Regions from separate parts of the Bradyrhizobium sp. SOJA106 genome, predicted to be linked through region 1. Evidence: predicted binding sites of a transcription regulator. Region 1 holds the regulator's gene; the other holds the start of a gene.
The links. The regulator PhoB, encoded in region 1, activates phosphate uptake and scavenging genes when phosphate is short. The targets are predictions, from matches to a motif close to TGTCATNNANCTGTCAT.
Positions count from the first base shown of each region.

Region 2: a site for PhoB is predicted at 4,367-4,383, ahead of ugpB (sn-glycerol-3-phosphate ABC transporter substrate-binding protein UgpB). Genes of this name have one in related genera too.

Region 1 covers NZ_CM182549.1:8,019,292-8,028,303, forward strand. Annotated here, with positions in the region: gene AC5V87_RS37895 (SGNH/GDSL hydrolase family protein) at 1-133, opposite strand, end outside; gene AC5V87_RS37900 (OpgC domain-containing protein) at 133-1,365, opposite strand; gene apaG (Co2+/Mg2+ efflux facilitator ApaG/CorD) at 1,536-1,940, shown strand; gene AC5V87_RS37910 (Hsp33 family molecular chaperone) at 2,107-3,114, opposite strand; gene argF (ornithine carbamoyltransferase) at 3,418-4,341, opposite strand; gene AC5V87_RS37920 (aspartate aminotransferase family protein) at 4,341-5,543, opposite strand; gene AC5V87_RS37925 (GcrA family cell cycle regulator) at 6,000-6,512, shown strand; gene phoB (phosphate regulon transcriptional regulator PhoB) at 6,614-7,321, opposite strand; gene phoU (phosphate signaling complex protein PhoU) at 7,344-8,060, opposite strand; gene pstB (phosphate ABC transporter ATP-binding protein PstB) at 8,072-8,890, opposite strand; gene pstA (phosphate ABC transporter permease PstA) at 8,887-9,012, opposite strand, start outside.
Region 2 covers NZ_CM182549.1:99,296-108,307, forward strand. Annotated here, with positions in the region: gene aroA (3-phosphoshikimate 1-carboxyvinyltransferase) at 1-941, opposite strand, end outside; gene AC5V87_RS00430 (TIGR02300 family protein) at 1,112-1,519, shown strand; tRNA gene AC5V87_RS00435 (tRNA-Ala) at 1,611-1,686, shown strand; gene AC5V87_RS00440 (MarR family winged helix-turn-helix transcriptional regulator) at 1,786-2,244, opposite strand; gene AC5V87_RS00445 (organic hydroperoxide resistance protein) at 2,400-2,825, shown strand; gene AC5V87_RS00450 (CaiB/BaiF CoA transferase family protein) at 3,002-4,219, shown strand; gene ugpB (sn-glycerol-3-phosphate ABC transporter substrate-binding protein UgpB) at 4,437-5,753, shown strand; gene ugpA (sn-glycerol-3-phosphate ABC transporter permease UgpA) at 5,802-6,683, shown strand; gene ugpE (sn-glycerol-3-phosphate ABC transporter permease UgpE) at 6,683-7,531, shown strand; gene AC5V87_RS00470 (sn-glycerol-3-phosphate import ATP-binding protein UgpC) at 7,545-8,630, shown strand; gene AC5V87_RS00475 (Hsp20 family protein) at 8,922-9,012, shown strand, end outside.

The DNA of each region.
Region 1 (9,012 bases):
GCAGATAGGATGGCAATTCGCAGGCTGCGGGCGCGGCAGGAGCGGCAGCAGGCGCAGCATCGCCCGCGCGCGCGTGGGACGCGGCGAGGCTACCGCATAGCAGGATCAGGCTCAGGAGAACCTTCGCCTTCATCAGCCCCCTCCCGCCAGATCGGCGTTGCCGACGGCGTTTTTGGTTTTCGCACCGCTCTTGTCAGCCACGCGCTTGTACCACGAAATCACCGAAGCCACGCCCCACATGATCAGGATTCCGCAGAGACTAATCAGCGCATGCATGACCGCGCCGCCGGAGACTTCGGCCAGGATGAAATGGCCGGCAAAGGCGAGGAAGACGCCGAGACAGAAGATCTCGAGGGAGTGCTGGCCGCACAGGATCAGCGGGCGCAGCCAGGGCGATCTCAGGCCCGGCCACTCCCGCGGCAGAAAGCGCACGGTGAGCGCCGCCAGCGCCAGGAAATGCGTGAAGCGCAGCACATCGAGATCGGTCTTGTCGATCGGGTACATCCATTGCTCGAGCCGTTTCGGCATGAAATGCGACAGCTGCGGCACGTACCAGGTCAGCGTCACGTAGAACGCCGCGACGATATAGGCGATCGCGATCCACATCGTCACCGGCGAGGCCAGGATACGCGACATGCGCCGCGCACCTCCGAGCGCGCACCATGCGCCGAACACGAACAGCAATTGCCAGGCGAGCGGATTGAACGCCCAGAAGCCGTTCGGATAGGCGGAGAAGTAGAGATCGAATTCCCAGGTCACCGCATAGAGCGCGGCCGAGAGCGCGAGCGTGACGTCGGGCTTCCACTTCATCGACCACAGGATCAGCGGCAACGCCAGCATCAGCACGATATACAGCGGCAGCACGTCCATGTTGACGGGACGGAAGCGCAGCAGCAGCGCCTGCACGATGGTGATGTCGGGCTGCTTGAGAAAGTCCATGATCCCCATTTCTTCGGTGTAGAGCGGGTTCTCGAAGCTGGTCGCCACATAGGAAATCTCGGCGAGGAAGATCGTGAACAGGAAGACGTGGGCGACGTAGATCTGCCAGACGCGCCGCAGGACACGCGCGGTGGCGATGACGACGCCGCTCTCCAGCATCGCCCGGCCGTAGACGAAGGCGGCGGTGTAGCCGGAGATGAAGATGAAGATCTCGGTGGCGTCGCTGAAGCCGTAATTGCGGATCGTGAACCAGGTCAGAAGGCTCGGCGGCAGATGGTCGATGAAAATCAGCCACAACGCGAGGCCGCGGAACAGGTCGAGCCGCAACTCGCGCTCGCCGATGGCGGGCAGCGAGATGGCCGGCGCGGCCGCGCGCGGTTTTGCGGTTCCCGCGATCGATCCCGTCACTTGGTCGGCAATGGTCATTGGGGCCTAGAAACCCTTGCGCAAGTCGCGACGCATGAAGGAGTTTACAGGTCCGGGCATCGTCTCGCAAAGCGGCCGGATCACATTTGGGGTCTACTTCCTTGCGAATTCTGGCGGGACGATGTCGCGAAAACCGCCTCAGGCGTTTGGTTCCGGACCCGGATTTCGTTATGATGGCAGCCATGTACCGCGCCGTGACCCGTCAGATCGAAGTGACCGTCGAGCCGAACTTTGTTCCGGAGCAGTCGTCGGCCGACCGCTCGCGCTTTTTCTGGTCCTACACCATCGTCATCACCAATTCGGGCGACGAGACCGTGCAGCTCAAGACGCGGCACTGGATCATCACCGACGCCTCCGGCCGCCAGCAGGAGGTGAAGGGCGAGGGGGTCGTCGGCGAACAGCCGATCCTGGCTCCTGGCGAGCGCTTCGAATACACCTCGGGCGTCCCGCTCTCGACCGCCTCCGGCTTCATGACCGGCCGCTACCAGATGGTCAGCGAAAGCGGCGAACGCTTCGAGATCGAGGTGCCGACATTCTCGTTGGACAGCCCGGACAGCAAGCGGGTGCTGAACTAGGACGCGCAGTTCGCCGCAACGCTCACAACTGTCATGCCCCGGCTTGACCGGGGGCATCCAGTACGCCGCAGCCTCTCGCTTCCATCACCACCGTCTCGGAGCACTGGGTCGCCTGCCTTCGCGGGCGATGACCCTGAGTGGGTGCAATACGAAAACAACAGACGCCTTACGCGTCCTCCACACCCGCCTCATGCGGCGTGAACTGGTACACCGAGCTGCAGAACTCGCAGGTCACGACGACCTTGTCGTCCTTGACCATCGCGGCGCGATCGTCCGGCGAAAAACTCTTCAGCATGGACGCGACCGCATCTCGCGAGCAGGAGCATTGCGCCTTGAGAGACAACGGCTTGAACACGCGCACGCCGCGCTCGTGGAAGAGGCGGTAAAGCAGCCGCTCGCCGGACAGCTCGGGATCGATCAGCTCGACATCCTCCACGGTCTCGATCAGTGAGCGTGCCTCGACCCAGGCGTCGTCCTCGGCAACGCTGTGCACTTCGGCGCCTTCAGGGGCATCGCCGGGATGCAGGTCGGCCTGCCGCGCGCGCTCCGGGGCTTTCGGCAGAAACTGCATCAGCATGCCGCCGGCGCGCCAGCGATGCTTGCCGCCATCGCTACTGCGCCACTCCTCGCCGACCGCAAGGCGCACCTTGGTCGGGATCTGCTCGGAGCGCAGGAAATATTCGTGAGCGGCGTCTTCCAGACTACCGCCGTCGAGCGCGACCAGACCCTGGTAACGGCTCATGTCGGGACCCTGGTCGATGGTCATGGCGAGATGACCGCGGCCGAGCAGCGTGCCGGAGTCCTTGGCGACACCAAGGCGCGCGGCATCGAAGCGCGCATAGGCGCGCAGGCGATCCGGCGCCTGGTAGTCCACCACCAGGAACGACACCGGACCGTCGGTCTGGGCCTGGAGGATGAAGCGGCCCTCGAATTTCAGCGCCGAGCCGAGCAGCGTCGTCAGCACGATGGCCTCGCCGAGCAGCTTGCCGACCGGCGCCGGATAATCGTGCTTGGTCAGGATCTCATCGAGCGCGGGCCCGAGCCGCACCAGGCGACCGCGCACGTCGAGCGCGTCGACCTCGTAGGGCAGCACGGCGTCATCGATCGGAACCGCTGATGGCGCGCGAACCGGGCCTTCAGGCCCGGTCTTCATGTCAGGGGATTGGAAAACCATGGCGCTTTATCTGGGGTCGGAGGTGGTGGAATGGAAGGGCCGCGAGGGGCGGTGTGTTCCGGATGCAGTCATGATCGCACACGATCCTGCAGATTCGATGTCGTCCCGAGGCGCGCGACTTATCCGCCGAAGCTCGACGAGCGAAGGCGGAAGCGCGAACCCGATACCCATGGCCACAGGCCTGGGTTTGGCGAAGACTGTCGGCCTCTAGCCGTCCGCCGCGCGAGAGATTCCGCGGTATGGATCCCTGCGTTCGCAGGGACAACGATAGTGTGTGAGGCGCCCGCCGGGGCTTCAGCGAGATTACGTCACCGCGTCGAAGCACCAGGCCAGAATGCCCTTCTGCGCGTGCAGGCGGTTTTCAGCCTCGTCGAACACGACCGATTGCGGGCCGTCGATCACGTCATCCGTGACCTCCTCGCCGCGGTGGGCCGGCAGGCAGTGCATGAACAGCGCGTCGGGCTTGGCCAGCGACATCAGCTTGGCATTGACCTGATAGGGCTTGAGCACGTTGTGCCGGTGCTCGCCTTCCTTGTCGCCCATCGACACCCAGGTATCGGTGACGACGCAGTCGGCGCCCTTCACGGCGGCCTCAGGATCGGTGCCGAGCACGATCGGCGCATTCGTCGCCTTGATCCAGTCGCGCATCACCTTCTTCGGCGCGAGCTCCGGGGGCGTTGCGACGTTGAGCTTGAACTTGAAGCGCTCGGCGGCGTGAGCCCAGGACGCCAGCACGTTGTTGTCGTCGCCGGTCCAGGCCACCGTCCGGCCCTCGATCGGGCCCCGATGCTCCTCATATGTCATGAGGTCGGCCATCACCTGGCAGGGATGCGAACGCCGCGTCAGGCCGTTGATGACGGGCACGGTCGCATGTTGCGCAAGCTCCAGCAGCGCCTCGTGGTTGAGGATGCGGATCATGATGGCATCGACATAGCGCGACAGCACGCGCGCAGTGTCGGCGATGGTCTCGCCACGGCCGAGCTGCATCTCGGCTCCGGTGAGCATGATGGGCTCGCCGCCGAGCTGGCGCATGGCGACGTCGAACGAAACGCGGGTGCGAGTCGAGGGACGCTCGAAGATCATGGCCAGCGTCTTGCCTTCGAGCGACTTCACCGGCTGGTGCGCCTTCTGCTTCGCCTTCATCGCGGAGGATGCGGCAAGCATGCGCTTGAGCTCGGTCAGCGGCAGCTCGTTGATGTCGAGGAAATGCTTGGGTGAACTGCTCATCAGCTTGCCGCCCGCTTGTTGCCGGCAAGGGCCGTGCAGGCGCGCTCGAGCCGCACGACGCTATCCTCGATCTCGGCTTCTGTGACGACCAGAGGCGGCAGGAAACGCACGACATTGTCGCCGGCGCCGACGGTCAGCAATTTTTCGTTGCGCAGCGCTGCGACCAGATCGGCGGAGGGCACCACGGCCTTGATGCCGATCAGGAGCCCCTCGCCGCGCACCTCGCTGACGACGTCGGGGTGACGGTCGATCACGGAGGCGAGCTTCTGCTTGAGCAGCAGCGACATCTTCTGCACGTGATCGAAAAAGCCGGGCTTGAGCATGACGTCGAGAACGGCGTTCGCAGCCGAGATCGCGAGCGGATTGCCGCCAAAGGTCGAACCATGCGAGCCGGGGCCCATGCCAGCCGCCGCCACCGCGGTCGCCAGCACTGCGCCAATCGGGAAGCCGCCGCCGAGCGCTTTCGCCAGCGACATCACGTCAGGCGTGACGCCGGTGCGCCGATGCGCGAACAGATCGCCGGTGCGGCCCATTCCGGTCTGCACCTCGTCGAACGCGAGCAGCAGGCCCTTCTCGTCGCAGAGCTGGCGCAACGCCTTGAGGAAGGCGGGCGGCGACGAACGCACGCCGCCCTCCCCCTGGATCGGCTCGATCAGGATGCCGGCGGTCTGCGGACCGATCGCCTTCTTTACGGCCTCGATCTCGCCATGCGGCACCTGGTCGAAACCGTCCATCGGCGGGCCGAAACCTTCGAGATATTTTGCAGCTCCCGTCGCAGCCAGCGTTGCCAGCGTGCGGCCGTGGAAGGCGCCTTCGAAGGTGATGATGCGGTAGCGCTCGGGATGACCCTTCGAGAAGTGATGATGGCGGACCAGCTTGATCACGCCCTCCAGCGCCTCGGCGCCGGAATTGCAGAAGAACACGAAATCCGCAAAGCTCTCGCTGCATAGGCGCGCGGCGAGCTTCTCGCCATCGGGGCTCTGGAACAGGTTCGACATGTGCCAGAGCTTCGTCGCCTGCTCCTGCAGCGCCTTGACCAGCGCGGGATGAGCATGGCCGAGCGCATTCACCGCGACGCCCGATGTGAAGTCGAGATAGCGCTCGCCGTTGGTCGCGATCAGCCAGCAGCCTTCGCCGCGCTCGAAACCGAGGTCGGCCCTGGCGAAAACGGGGAGCAAATGCGGCGCGGCGCTGTTGGTCATGACGATCACTTGGATGTTGCGGACGGCCTGAGTGCGTTGCGCAACGCACCATTGACCGGCCCGGAAAACGAAACGTGCCGCCTTTTAAGGGCGGCACGCACGACTATCTTATGCTTGGTGAGACGGGTGTCAATGCCGCCCGAAAAGCCCCAGGAAACGCTGAATCCGTAGTCTTGCGGTGCCGATTTTGCGGGATTTTTCACCACGGAACATGTGGAAGCGAGTCGGCGGACTCTTGCGCGCGAGTCACGCCATATTGTAGCGTTTGGACTGTCAGATACGACATCTCGTGCAGCAGTTCTGATCCCAAGAGTCCTCATGTACCGGCGTAAACGTTCGGGCGCACCTTGTGTGCCCGGCGAGCCTTAAGGGATTCTGGCGGCACGGGTTTTTCAAGGCTTAGGCATTCGCTGTGAGGCCCCAGGATGGCTGGCCGGCAGCGAGGGAAAGGGTGCAATGACGGTTTTGACCTGGTCCGATGATCGCGTCGAGCAGCTGAAGAAGCTCTGGGAGGCCGGACTTTCGGCCAGCCAGATCGCGGCCGAGCTCGGCAATGTGACCCGCAATGCCGTGATCGGCAAAGTGCACAGGCTCGGCCTGTCCGGCCGCGCCAAGAGCCCCTCGTCGGCCGCGCCCCGGCCGCGCAAGGCGCGTCCCGCGCAGCACATGATGCGCGTGAGCCGCCCGATCTCGCGCGGCAACACCGCGCTGGCGCAGGCCTTCGAGGTCGAGGTGGAGGCCGAGCCGGTCACCTACGACAACGTGGTGCCGATGAGCCAGCGGCTGTCGCTCCTGGAGCTGAACGAGGCGACCTGCCACTGGCCGGTCGGCGATCCATCGAGCCCGGATTTCTTCTTCTGCGGCGGCAAGGCGCTCTCCGGCCTGCCCTATTGCGCGCAGCACTCGCGCGTCGCTTACCAGCCGGCGGCGGATCGCCGCCGCGCGCCCGCGAAGCCGGGCACGCGCTGAGCACTGCTTCAACGACATCGTCCCGGCACGCGGCCGGGACGATCCGAAGCAAAAAAGCGCGCCGCTCGGCACGCTTTTACTTTGCTCGCTTGCAGCCGTTCTTACGTCTGCTCCGCTTTCGCGAAGCGATCGTCCAGCGCGTAGCCGGCGCCGCGGACGGTGCGGATCGGGTCCTGCTCGCGGCCGAGATTGAGCAGCTTGCGCAGACGGCCGATATGCACGTCGACGGTGCGTTCGTCGATGTAGATGTCGCGGCCCCAGACGCTGTCGAGCAGCTGCTCGCGCGAGAACACGCGGCCGGGATGCTCCAGGAAGAACTCCAGCAGGCGATATTCGGTCGGACCGAGATCGATCGGCCGGCCCGAGCGCGCGACGCGACGCTTGTCGCGGTCGAGCTCGATGTCGCCATAGGCGAGCACGGTTGCGAGCCGCTCCGGGCTTGCGCGCCGCAAGAGGCCCTTCACGCGCGCCAGCAGCTCCGGCACGGAGAACGGCTTGACGATGTAATCGTCGGCGCCGGTCGCAAGACCCCGCACCCGCTCGCTCTCCTCGCCGCGCGCGGTCAGCATGATGATCGGAAGCTGCTTGGTCTCCGGGCGGGTGCGCAGCCGTCGGCACAGCTCGATGCCGGAGAGGCCCGGCAGCATCCAGTCGAGCACGATCAGGTCGGGGATGTGCTCCTTGAGACGGGTGTCGGCGTCGTCACCGCGCATCACCGTCTCGACGTCATAGCCATCGCCTTCGAGGTTGTAGCGAAGCAGCTCGGTGAGAGCTTCCTCGTCTTCAACCACCATAATGCGCGCGCCCATGGTGTCGTCGCTCCTTGACTCTTCAGCTATTCGGGATCGTCGTGGCAAAGGTCGTCATGTCACCCTTCGGCCGCTTGTCGGTGATCGCCTGGCCCTCGATCATGTAGAACACGGTCTCGGCGATGTTGGTGGCATGGTCACCGATGCGCTCGATGTTCTTGGCGCAGAACATCAGGTGAATGCAGAACGAGATGTTGCGCGGATCCTCCATCATATAGGTGAGAAGCTCGCGGAACAGAGAGGTGCAGATGGCGTCGACTTCCTCGTCGCCCTTCCACACCGCCATCGCCGCCGGCAGGTCGTGCGCGGCATAGGCGTCCAGCACCGACTTGACCTGCTGCTGCACGAGGTCGGTCATGTGCTCGAGGCCGCGGAACAGCTTCAGCGGATGAAAGTCCGTCTCCAGCGCCGCGACGCGCTTGCCCATGTTCTTGGCGAGATCGCCGATGCGCTCGAGATCGGTGGCGACGCGCATGGCGCCGACGATCTCGCGCAGGTCCACCGCCATCGGCTGGCGGCGGGCGATGGTGAGCACGGCGCGCTCCTCGATCTTCTTCTGGAGCGCGTCGATCTCGGCGTCGGTCGCGACCACGCGCTGGCCGAGCACGACGTCGCGACGGATCAGCGCGTCGACGGAATCGACGATCATGCGCTCGGCGAGGCCGCCCATCTCGGCGACCAGGCGGGTGAGCTCCTGGAGGTCGGTGTCGAAGGCCTTTGCGGTATGTTCAGAACCCATATCCCGTCTCCTCAGCCGAACCGGCCGGTGATGTAATCCTGCGTGCGCCGATCGCTCGGCGAAGTGAATATCTTGCTGGTATCGTCGAACTCGATCAACTCGCCGAGATACATGAAGGCGGTCTTGTCGGAGACGCGGGCCGCCTGCTGCATGTTGTGGGTGACGATCGCGATCGTGTAGTTCTCGGACAGCTCCTGGATCAGCTCTTCGACCTTGGCGGTCGAGATCGGGTCGAGCGCCGAGCAGGGCTCGTCGAACAGGATCACCTCGGGCCGCACCGCGACGGTGCGGGCGATGCAGAGGCGCTGCTGCTGGCCGCCGGAGAGCGAGAGGCCGGACGCATTGAGCTTGTCCTTGACCTCGTTCCACAGCGCGCCGCCGCGCAGCGCCTTCTCGACGCGGTCGTCCATCTCGGACTTCGAGATCTTCTCATAGAGACGGATGCCAAACGCGATGTTCTCGTAGATCGTCATCGGGAACGGCGTCGGCTTCTGGAACACCATGCCGACGCGGGCGCGCAGCAGGTTGAGGTCCAGCTTGGGGTCGAGGATGTTGGTCTGGTCGAGCATCAGCTGGCCGGTGGCGCGCTGGCCCGGGTAGAGGTCGTACATCCGGTTGAAGATGCGCAGTAGGGTCGACTTGCCGCAGCCCGACGGGCCGATGAACGCCGTGACGCGATTGGTGCCGAGCGTCAGGTTGATGTTCTTCAGCGCGTGGTGCTCGCCGTAATAGAAGTTGAGGTTGCGCACCGTCACCTTGGCCGGGGCCTCGGGCAGCGGCTGCGAGCCGTGCTGAACGGGCGTACTGACGGTAACTGACATATCGCTCATTTTGCGGTCCTCTCGGCGCTCAGGATGCGCGCGCCAATGTTCAGGGCAAGCACGGTCAACGTGATCAGCAGGGCGCCGCTCCAGGCGAGCTGCTTCCAGTAGGCATAGGGGCTCTGCACGAA
Region 2 (9,012 bases), 340 kb from region 1:
CGCAGTTTTGACGCGCGCACGCGCAACTGCGCCATCGGCTCGCCGGCATCGCGCCGCACCTCGCTCTCCTCGATCGAGGCGCCCATTTCGCGCAGCGTGGTGAACAGGCCGGTGCGCAGCGGATTGGTCATGACGTCGGACAACACGATGTCGGAGCCTTCGACGATCAGCGCCGCGACGATGGGGAATGCCGCAGAGGACGGATCGGCGGGCACGACGACGTTGGCACCATGCAGCTCGGGCTGACCGACGAGCGTGATGCGGCGGCCATGCTGGCCTTCCGGCACCGAGGTGATCTCGGCACCAAAATGCTTCAGCATCAGCTCGGTGTGGTCGCGGCTGGCCTCGTTTTCAATGACCGTGGTGGTGCCAGGCGCGGCCAGGCCCGCCAGCAGCACGGCCGATTTGATCTGGGCCGAGGCGACCGGAGTCTTGTAGGTGATCGGCAGCGGATCGCGCGCGCCCTGGACGGTCAGCGGCAGGCGGCCACCCTCGCCGCCGGAAACGACCCTGGCGCCCATCTTTTCGAGCGGATCGAGAATCCGGCGCATGGGGCGGCTGCGCAGGGAGGCATCACCGTCGAAAATCGCCGAGATCGGGCAGCCGGCCACGGCGCCCATGACCAGCCGGCAGCCGGTGCCCGAATTGCCGAAATCCAGCGCCGCGCTGGGCTGTGCAAAGCCTCCGACGCCGACGCCCTGAACCTTCCAGGCGAAATCGCCGGTGCGCTCGACCTGAGCGCCAAGAGCCTGCATGGATTTGGCGGTGTTGAGGACGTCCTCGCCTTCCAGCAAGCCCGAAATCCTGGTCTCGCCGACCGCAAGCGCGCCGAGGATCAGGGCGCGGTGGGAGATCGACTTGTCCCCGGGCACCCGCACTTTCCCGGTCAGTGGACCGCTGGCGCGCGACCGAAGGGGCGTCGGCTTGTCGGAATGGGTCACATTATGTCCTTGGATAGGCCCGAAACATCCCTGCGGGGCTCGCGGGGGCAGGTATCACATGGTCTCTCCGTCGTCACGGGCATGTCTTTCTCCCGTAATGCGCTATTGACAGCGGGCCGCCAACTAGCCAAGTGAAGCACCGCTTTTCAGACATTCCCAGGATTCCTGCCGTGGCCAAGTCCGAACTCGGAACCAAACGTATTTGCCCGACCACGGGCAAGAAATTCTATGATCTCAACAAGAATCCGGTGATCTCGCCCTATACCGGCGAAGTGGTTCCGATCGCCCCGATTGCCCCTGCGCGCGCGCCCCGTGGCGCCGAAGCCCGCAACATGGCCCAGGATACCGCGCCGGAGCCGGCTGAGGCCGAAGAGTTGGTCTCCCTCGAGGAGGCCGATGCCGAGGAGAACACCGGCAAGGTCAAGGCCGTGGTGCCCGAATCGGAGGACGATATCGAGGTCGACGAGACCCTCGACGACGACGATGACGATGATTCGACCTTCATTGCCGACGAAGAAGAGGGCGATGAGGACGTCACCGACATCATTGGTGATGTCGGAGGTGATGAAGAGACTTGAGATCAGCCCTGATCTGTGAAAAAGGGTGCACCGCGCGAGTCGGAAGGCTCGCCGGTCGGGAGTGATCCCCCAGGGTCATCCCGCGATTTAAGGGGCCATAGCTCAGCTGGGAGAGCGCTTGCATGGCATGCAAGAGGTCGGCGGTTCGATCCCGCCTGGCTCCACCAGCCTTCGCTGGCTTCGCCAGCTTCGGCTCGGCAAGCCTTATCGCAGCGAAGGCTGCCGCGGCGCGGCCCGAAGGGCGAAGCCGGCCTCCACGAATTCCCCTACTCCCCGATCACCGCATTGAGCCGATCCCTCAATGCGACGATCTCATCCTTCATTGCCACCAGCTCCGACACCGAACAGTCCGAGGCCGCCAGAATCGATTGCGGCACGCTGCGTGCCTTTTCCTTCAGTGCGTGGCCCTGCGGCGTCAGGGCGATCAGCACTTGTCGTTCGTCCTCGCTGGAGCGGGTACGCCTGACCAGATGCGCGGCCTCTAACCGCTTCAAGAGCGGCGTCAGCGTGCCCGAATCCAGGAACAGCTTCTCGCCGATGTCCTTGACCGGGACGTCGTCGCGCTCCCACAGCACCAGCATCACCAGATATTGCGGATAGGTGAGGCCGAGCCGGTCAAGCAGCGGCTTGTAGACGCGGTTGAAGGCATGCGCGGCGGAATAGACCGCGAAGCAGATCTGGTTGTCGAGGCGCTGCGGGTCCAGCGCCGGCACTTTCCGGGGCATCACGAATCTCACGACGTTTCTCCCATCCTGGGGCCGGCCGGCGGCAGATTCAATTGCGGACAATTAAATGTGAGGCTGCACAATTTCAATTGCGCGCAATCTAATTGTCCGCGATATAGAGCGGGTCCCAACCCGGAACCCCAAGGGAGACGAAAATGTCCGTGAACGTCCTCTATAAGACCAGCGCAAAAGCCACCGGCGGCCGCGACGGCCATGCTGCGACCCTCGACGGCGCACTCGACGTCAAGCTTACCACGCCGAAGGAGCTCGGCGGTGGCGGCGGCGCCGGCAACAATCCCGAGCAGCTGTTCGCGGCCGGCTATGCCGCCTGCTTCATCGGCGCGATGAAGTTCGTGGCCTCGCAGGGCGGCCCGAAGGTTCCGGCCGACGCATCGGTCACCTCGACCATCGGCATCGGCCCGCGCTCCGAGGGCGGCTTCGGCCTCGACATCGACCTCGCCGTCTCGCTGCCGGGTCTCGCCCGTGCGGAGGCCGAGGCGCTGGTTGAGAAGGCGCACCAGGTGTGCCCGTACTCCAATGCCACGCGCGGCAATGTCGACGTTCGCCTGACGGTCGTCTGATCTGACGATGGATTGGCTGGCCCGGGATCCCCCTCGGGCCGGCCGCTTCCGCTTGATTTGCCGCGCCGCGGGATTGGCGCGCGGCGGCGCATGCGGCCCTACGCCCGGCGCCATTGCTGGCGCAAACAAACCTCGCTAGGCCTGTGACCAAACGACCGACACAGGGAAGCGAAGGCATGACTGAAGCCGCCAGTTCTGGAGCAGCATTGGGCGCAATGAGCGGGCTGCGCGTCATCGATCTCACGCGCGTGCTCGGCGGTCCCTATTGCACCCAGATCCTCGCCGACCACGGCGCCGACGTCATCAAGGTCGAGCCGCCGGCGGGCGACGAGGTGCGCGAATGGGGTCCTCCCTTCCATGAGGAGGACGCGGCCTATTTCGTCGGCATCAATCGCAACAAGCGCTCGATCGGCCTCGACCTCGCCTCCGACGGCGGCCGCGTGGTGTTGCTGAAGATGCTGGAGACGGCCGACGTCCTGATCGAGAATTTCAAGCCCGGCACGCTGGAGAAATGGGGCATCGGCAACGAGGTGCTGCGCGAGAAATTCCCGCGCCTCGTGCATTGCCGGATCTGCGGCTTCGGCGCCGATGGCCCGCGTGGCGGCAATCCCGGCTATGACGCCATCATCCAGGCCATGACCGGCATGATCGCGGCGACCGGCTCGGTGGAGAGCGGCCCGATGCGGATCGGCGTGCCGCTGGTCGACATCACCACCGGTCTTTATGCCGCGATTGGCATCCTGATGGCGCTCTCCGAGCGGCAGCGTTCGGGCAAGGGCCAGTTCCTGGAAACGACGCTGTACGAGACCGGCCTTGCCATCATGCATCCGCACACCGCGAACTATTTCATGCATGGCAAGCCGCCTTCGCTCACCGGCAACGAGCATCCGAACCTCGTTCCTTACGCGATCTTCCCGACGAAGACCGACAACATCTTCATCGGCGTCGGCAATGACGGCACCTTCCGCAAGCTCGCCAAGGAGATCGGCAAGCCCGAGCTCGGCACCGATCCGCGCTTTGCCCGCAACAAGGACCGCATCGCCAACCGCGAGGCACTCCGCGCCGAGCTGGCCGCGGTGTTCAGCCAGCACGAGGCCGAGCCGCTGTGCAATCGCCTGCTTGCGGCGGGTCTGCCTGCCGGTCCGGTGCAGAAGATCGACCAAGCGTTGACCAACCCGCACACGATCGCGCGCGGTGATGTCATCGAGAAGGACTGGTACAAGGGCGTGGCCTCGCCGATCCGGCTCGACCGCAGCAAGCCGAGCCTGCGCAGCCTGCCGCCGAAATTCAGCCAGCACGCGGCCGAGGTGCTGGGCGAGTTCGGCTACTCCAAGTCGGAGATCGACGCGATGGTCGCCAAGGGCGTGGTCTGCGGGCCCGAGCGCAAGCGCTAGGGTCCGACCGCCTCACTCGGCAGATGCCGCACTGCGGCGCGAGCCGCACACGTGCAGCGCGAATGCATGAGGCTGCCCGCGTCGCATTCGCCTATTTGACGGCTTCCCTTTTCCAGCGCTTGCCGCTTTCGTTTCGGCCGCTTACACAGTCATGTGAACGTCATATGGCGCTGCTAGCGCAAGCGCTCTTCATTGACGGGCAAGGGAGGTTTTCTTGATGACTCTTCGATATTTTGGCGCGGCTGCAGCTGTTGCACTCACGGTTGGTCTCAGCGCCTCGCCGGCCTTGGCCCTGACCGAAATCCAGTGGTGGCATGCGATGACCGGCGCCAACAACGACGTCATCGTCAAGCTCGCCAACGACTTCAACGCCGCGCAGAGCGACTACAAGGTGATCCCGACCTACAAGGGCAACTACGCCGATACGATGAACGCGGGCATCGCCGCGTTCCGCGCCGGCAACGCGCCGCATATCATGCAGGTGTTCGAGGTCGGCACCGCGACCATGATGGCCGCGACCGGCGCCGTGAAGCCGGTCTACAAGCTGATGGCCGAGACCGGCGAGAAGTTCGATCCGAAGGCCTACCTGCCCGCGATCACCGGCTACTACTCGACCTCGAAGGGCGAGATGCTGTCGTTTCCCTTCAACTCGTCATCCACGGTCATGTGGGTCAATCTCGACGAGCTGAAGAAGGCCAATGTCGAGATCCCCAAGACCTGGCCTGAAGTGTTCGAGGCCGGCAAGAAGCTGAAGGCGGCCGGTCACGACACCTGCGGCTTCTCGGGCTCGTGGGTCACCTGGGTCAATCTCGAGCAGCTCTCGGCCTGGCACAACGTGCCGCTCTCGACCAAGGCCAACGGCCTCGACGGCTTCGACACCGTGCTCGAATTCAACGGCCCGCTCCAGGTCAAGCATCTCGAAAACCTGGTCGAGCTGCAGAAGACCAAGGTCTACGACTATGCCGGCCGCACCAACACCGGCGAAGGCCGCTTCACCTCAGGCGAATGCCCGATCTACCTGACCTCGTCGGCGTTCTTCGGCAACGTCAAGGCGCAGGCCAAGTTCAACTTCACCGCCGTGCCGATGCCGTATTATCCGGACGTGAAGGGCGCGCCGCAGAACTCGATCATCGGCGGCGCTTCGCTCTGGGTGATGGGCGGCAAGTCGGCCGACGAATACAAGGGCGTCGCGAAGTTCCTGACCTTCCTCTCCGACACCGATCGCCAAGTCTACATCCACAAGGCCTCCGGCTATCTGCCGATCACCAAGGCGGCCTACGCCAAGGCGAAGGAAGAAGGGTTCTACAAGGACCAGCCCTATCTCGAGACGCCGCTGCTCGAGCTGACCAATAAGGAGCCGACCGAGAACTCGCGCGGCCTGCGCCTCGGCAACATGGTGCAGCTGCGCGACGTCTGGTCGGAAGAGATCGAGCAGGCGCTGGCCGGCAAGAAGACCGCCAAGCAGGCGCTCGATGCCGCCGTCGAGCGCGGCAACACGATGCTGCGGCAGTTCGAAAAGACCGCCGTCAAGTAAGGCGATCAGCGGCAGGCCGGTCGCCCGGCCTGCCGCTGCTGGGGCATCATGCAAAAGCAAGCCATTTTCCAGTCAAAGCTATTGCCCTACGCGCTGGTTGCCCCGCAACTCGCGATCGTCCTGATTTTCTTCTACTGGCCGGCCCTGCAGGCCGTGATCCAGTCCTTCCTGCTCCAGGACGCCTTCGGCCTGTCGTCGAGCTTCGTGTGGTTCGACAACTATATCGAGCTGTTCAAGGACCCCGCTTATTTCGCCTCGATCGTCCGGACTTTCTTCTTCTCGTTCGCCATCGCGATCTCGTCGCTGTCCTTTGCGCTGCTGCTCGCCGTGATGGCTGACGAGCCGCTGCGCGGCTCGATGCTCTACCGGACGCTGCTGATCTGGCCCTATGCGGTGGCGCCGCCCGTCGTCGGCGTGCTCTGGATCTTCATGCTGCATCCCTCGCTTGGCGTGCTCTCGCGCTACATGCGCGGCCTCGGCATCGACTGGAATCCGCTGCTCGACGGCAACCAGGCCGCGGCGCTGATCATCCTCGCCGCCGCCTGGAAGCAGATCTCCTACAACTTCCTGTTCTTCCTCGCCGGTCTCCAGAGCATCCCGAAGAGCGTGATCGAGGCCGCTGCGATCGACGGCGCGCGTCCGATGCGGCGGTTCTCGACCGTGATCTTCCCGCTGCTGTCGCCGACCATTTTCTTCCTGCTGGTGGTCAACATCGTCTACGCCTTCTTCGACACGTTCGGCATCATCGACACCATGACCCGCGGCGGACCCGGCACGTCGACCGTGACGCTGGTCTACAAGGTCTATTCCGACGGCCTGCTCGGCGGCAATCTCGGCAGCTCCGCGGCGCAATCGGTGATCCTGATGATCATGGTCATCGTGCTCACCGCAATCCAGTTCCGCTTCGTCGAACGCAAGGTGACCTACTGATGGTCGAGGAAGAGGGCATCAGGCGCTACGTCGCGCACATCATCCTCTGGATCGGGATCGCCATCGTCGCGTTCCCGGTCTACATCGCCATCGTCGCCTCGACCCAGGACAACGCGCTGATCGCCAACGGGCAGATGTCGCTGCTGCCGGGCGGGCACTTCCTCGAGGTCTACTACCAGACCATCTTCATCGGCACGAGCGGCTCGACCCGCGAGCCGGTCGGCAACATGATGCTGAACTCGCTGGTGATGGCGCTGGCGATCGCAATCGGCAAGATCGCGATCTCGATCATCTCGGCCTATGCGATCGTGTATTTCCGCTTTCCGTTCCGGATGGCGATCTTCTGGATCATCTTCATCACCTTGATGCTGCCGGTCGAGGTGCGCATCTATCCGACCTACAAGATCGTCGCCGACCTGCACATGCTCGACAGCTATGCTGGTCTGGCGCTGCCGCTGATCGCATCGGCGACGGCGACGCTGCTGTTCCGCCAGTTCTTCATGACCGTGCCGGACGAATTGCTGGAGGCCTCGCGCATTGACGGCGCCGGTCCCTTGCGCTTCTTCTGGGATACGCTGCTGCCGCTGTCGCGCACCAACATGGCGGCGCTGTTCGTGATCCTGTTTATCCTCGGCTGGAATCAATATCTCTGGCCGCTCTTGATCACCACGCGCGACGACATGCAGACCATTCAGGTCGGCATCCGCAAGATGATCACCACCACCGACGCGCTGACCGAATGGCCGATCGTGATGGCGACCGCCGTGCTGGCCATGCTGCCGCCGGTGTTCGTCGTCGTCGTGATGCAGAAATTGTTCGTGCGCGGCCTAGTCGAGACGGAAAAGTAAGAAGCGAGTTTTCATGGCTAACGTCACCCTGCGCAACGTCCGCAAGACCTACACCGGCGGCTTCGAGGCCATCAAAGGCGTCAACGTCGATGTCGCGGACGGCCAGTTCTGCGTGCTGGTCGGCCCCTCCGGCTGCGGCAAGTCCACGCTGCTGCGCATGGTCGCGGGGCTCGAGACCGTCACCGGCGGCGAGATCGACATCGGCGGCCGCGTCGTCAACCAGGTCGAGCCCGCCGATCGCGACATCGCCATGGTGTTCCAGAACTACGCGCTCTACCCGCATATGAGCGTCTACAACAACATGGCCTATGGCCTGCGCAACCGCGGCATGGCCGAGGCCGAGATCAAGACCCGTGTCGAGCAAGCCGCCCGCGTGCTCGAGCTCTCCGCTATGCTGGAGCGCAAGCCGCGCCAGCTCTCCGGCGGCCAGCGCCAGCGCGTCGCCATGGGCCGCGCCATCGTGCGCCAACCGAAGGTGTTTTTGTTCGACGAGCCGCTCTCCAACCTCGACGCCAAGCTGCGCATCGCGATGCGCGTCGAGATCCGCAAATTGCAGCGGCGGCTCAACACGACGTCGATCTACGTCACCCACGACCAGCTGGAAGCAATGACGCTCGCCGACATTCTTGTCGTGATGAACGGCGGCCAGGTCGAGCAGGTCGGCAATCCCTTGGCGATCTACGAGAAGCCGGCGACGACCTTCGTCGCCTCCTTCATCGGCGCACCGCCGATGAACCTGATGTCGACGCGTCCCGAGGAGATCAAGTCGCAGCTCGGCGGCAGCGCAGGTGAAGCCGGCATCCTCGGCATCCGCCCGGAGGATTTCGTCATCACCGATGAGACACCAGCCGGCGGCGTGGTGCTGCCGTTAACGGTCGAAGCCATCGAGCGCGTCGGTGCAGAGACCTTCGTCTACGGCTCGCGCGAGCAGGACGATCAGCGCGTCGCCGCCACCCCGGGCGAGCTGCCGCCCGGCGAGGTCATCGTCCGCATCCCTGGAACTGAGGCCCCCGCCATCGGCGCGAGGATCCGCGTCGCTGCAATCCGCTCAAAACTGCATCTGTTCAGTGGCGACGGGCGGACGCGGATCGAGGCGTGAGCGGTTCCGAGGGCCCTCACCAAGAGCGCGAAAACAACCCCATGCACAGTAGGAAGGGGTCCTGTTTTCATTGAGATAAATCGCCCCCGAATTCGTCATGCCTGCGCCTCCGGGCGCTGTGACGAATTGTAAGCATTTTGTGCGATGGCAGAGCCGTGGGCGGCAGAAGCGCCCATCCACAACCCCCGCTACGTCCTTGAACGGACACGGGGATATGACCATATTGCTGACCAAGGGGTGCCTTGACGGGCCCCGAAGCACCAAAGTCGCTTCGAGAGGACTTTGTAAACTATGTCTCGTGTTCCCACGCTTTCCAGTCCGTTCCTTCTGGGCTTCGACGAGATCGAGCGCGTGCTCGACCGCGTCGTCAAAGGCGCCGACG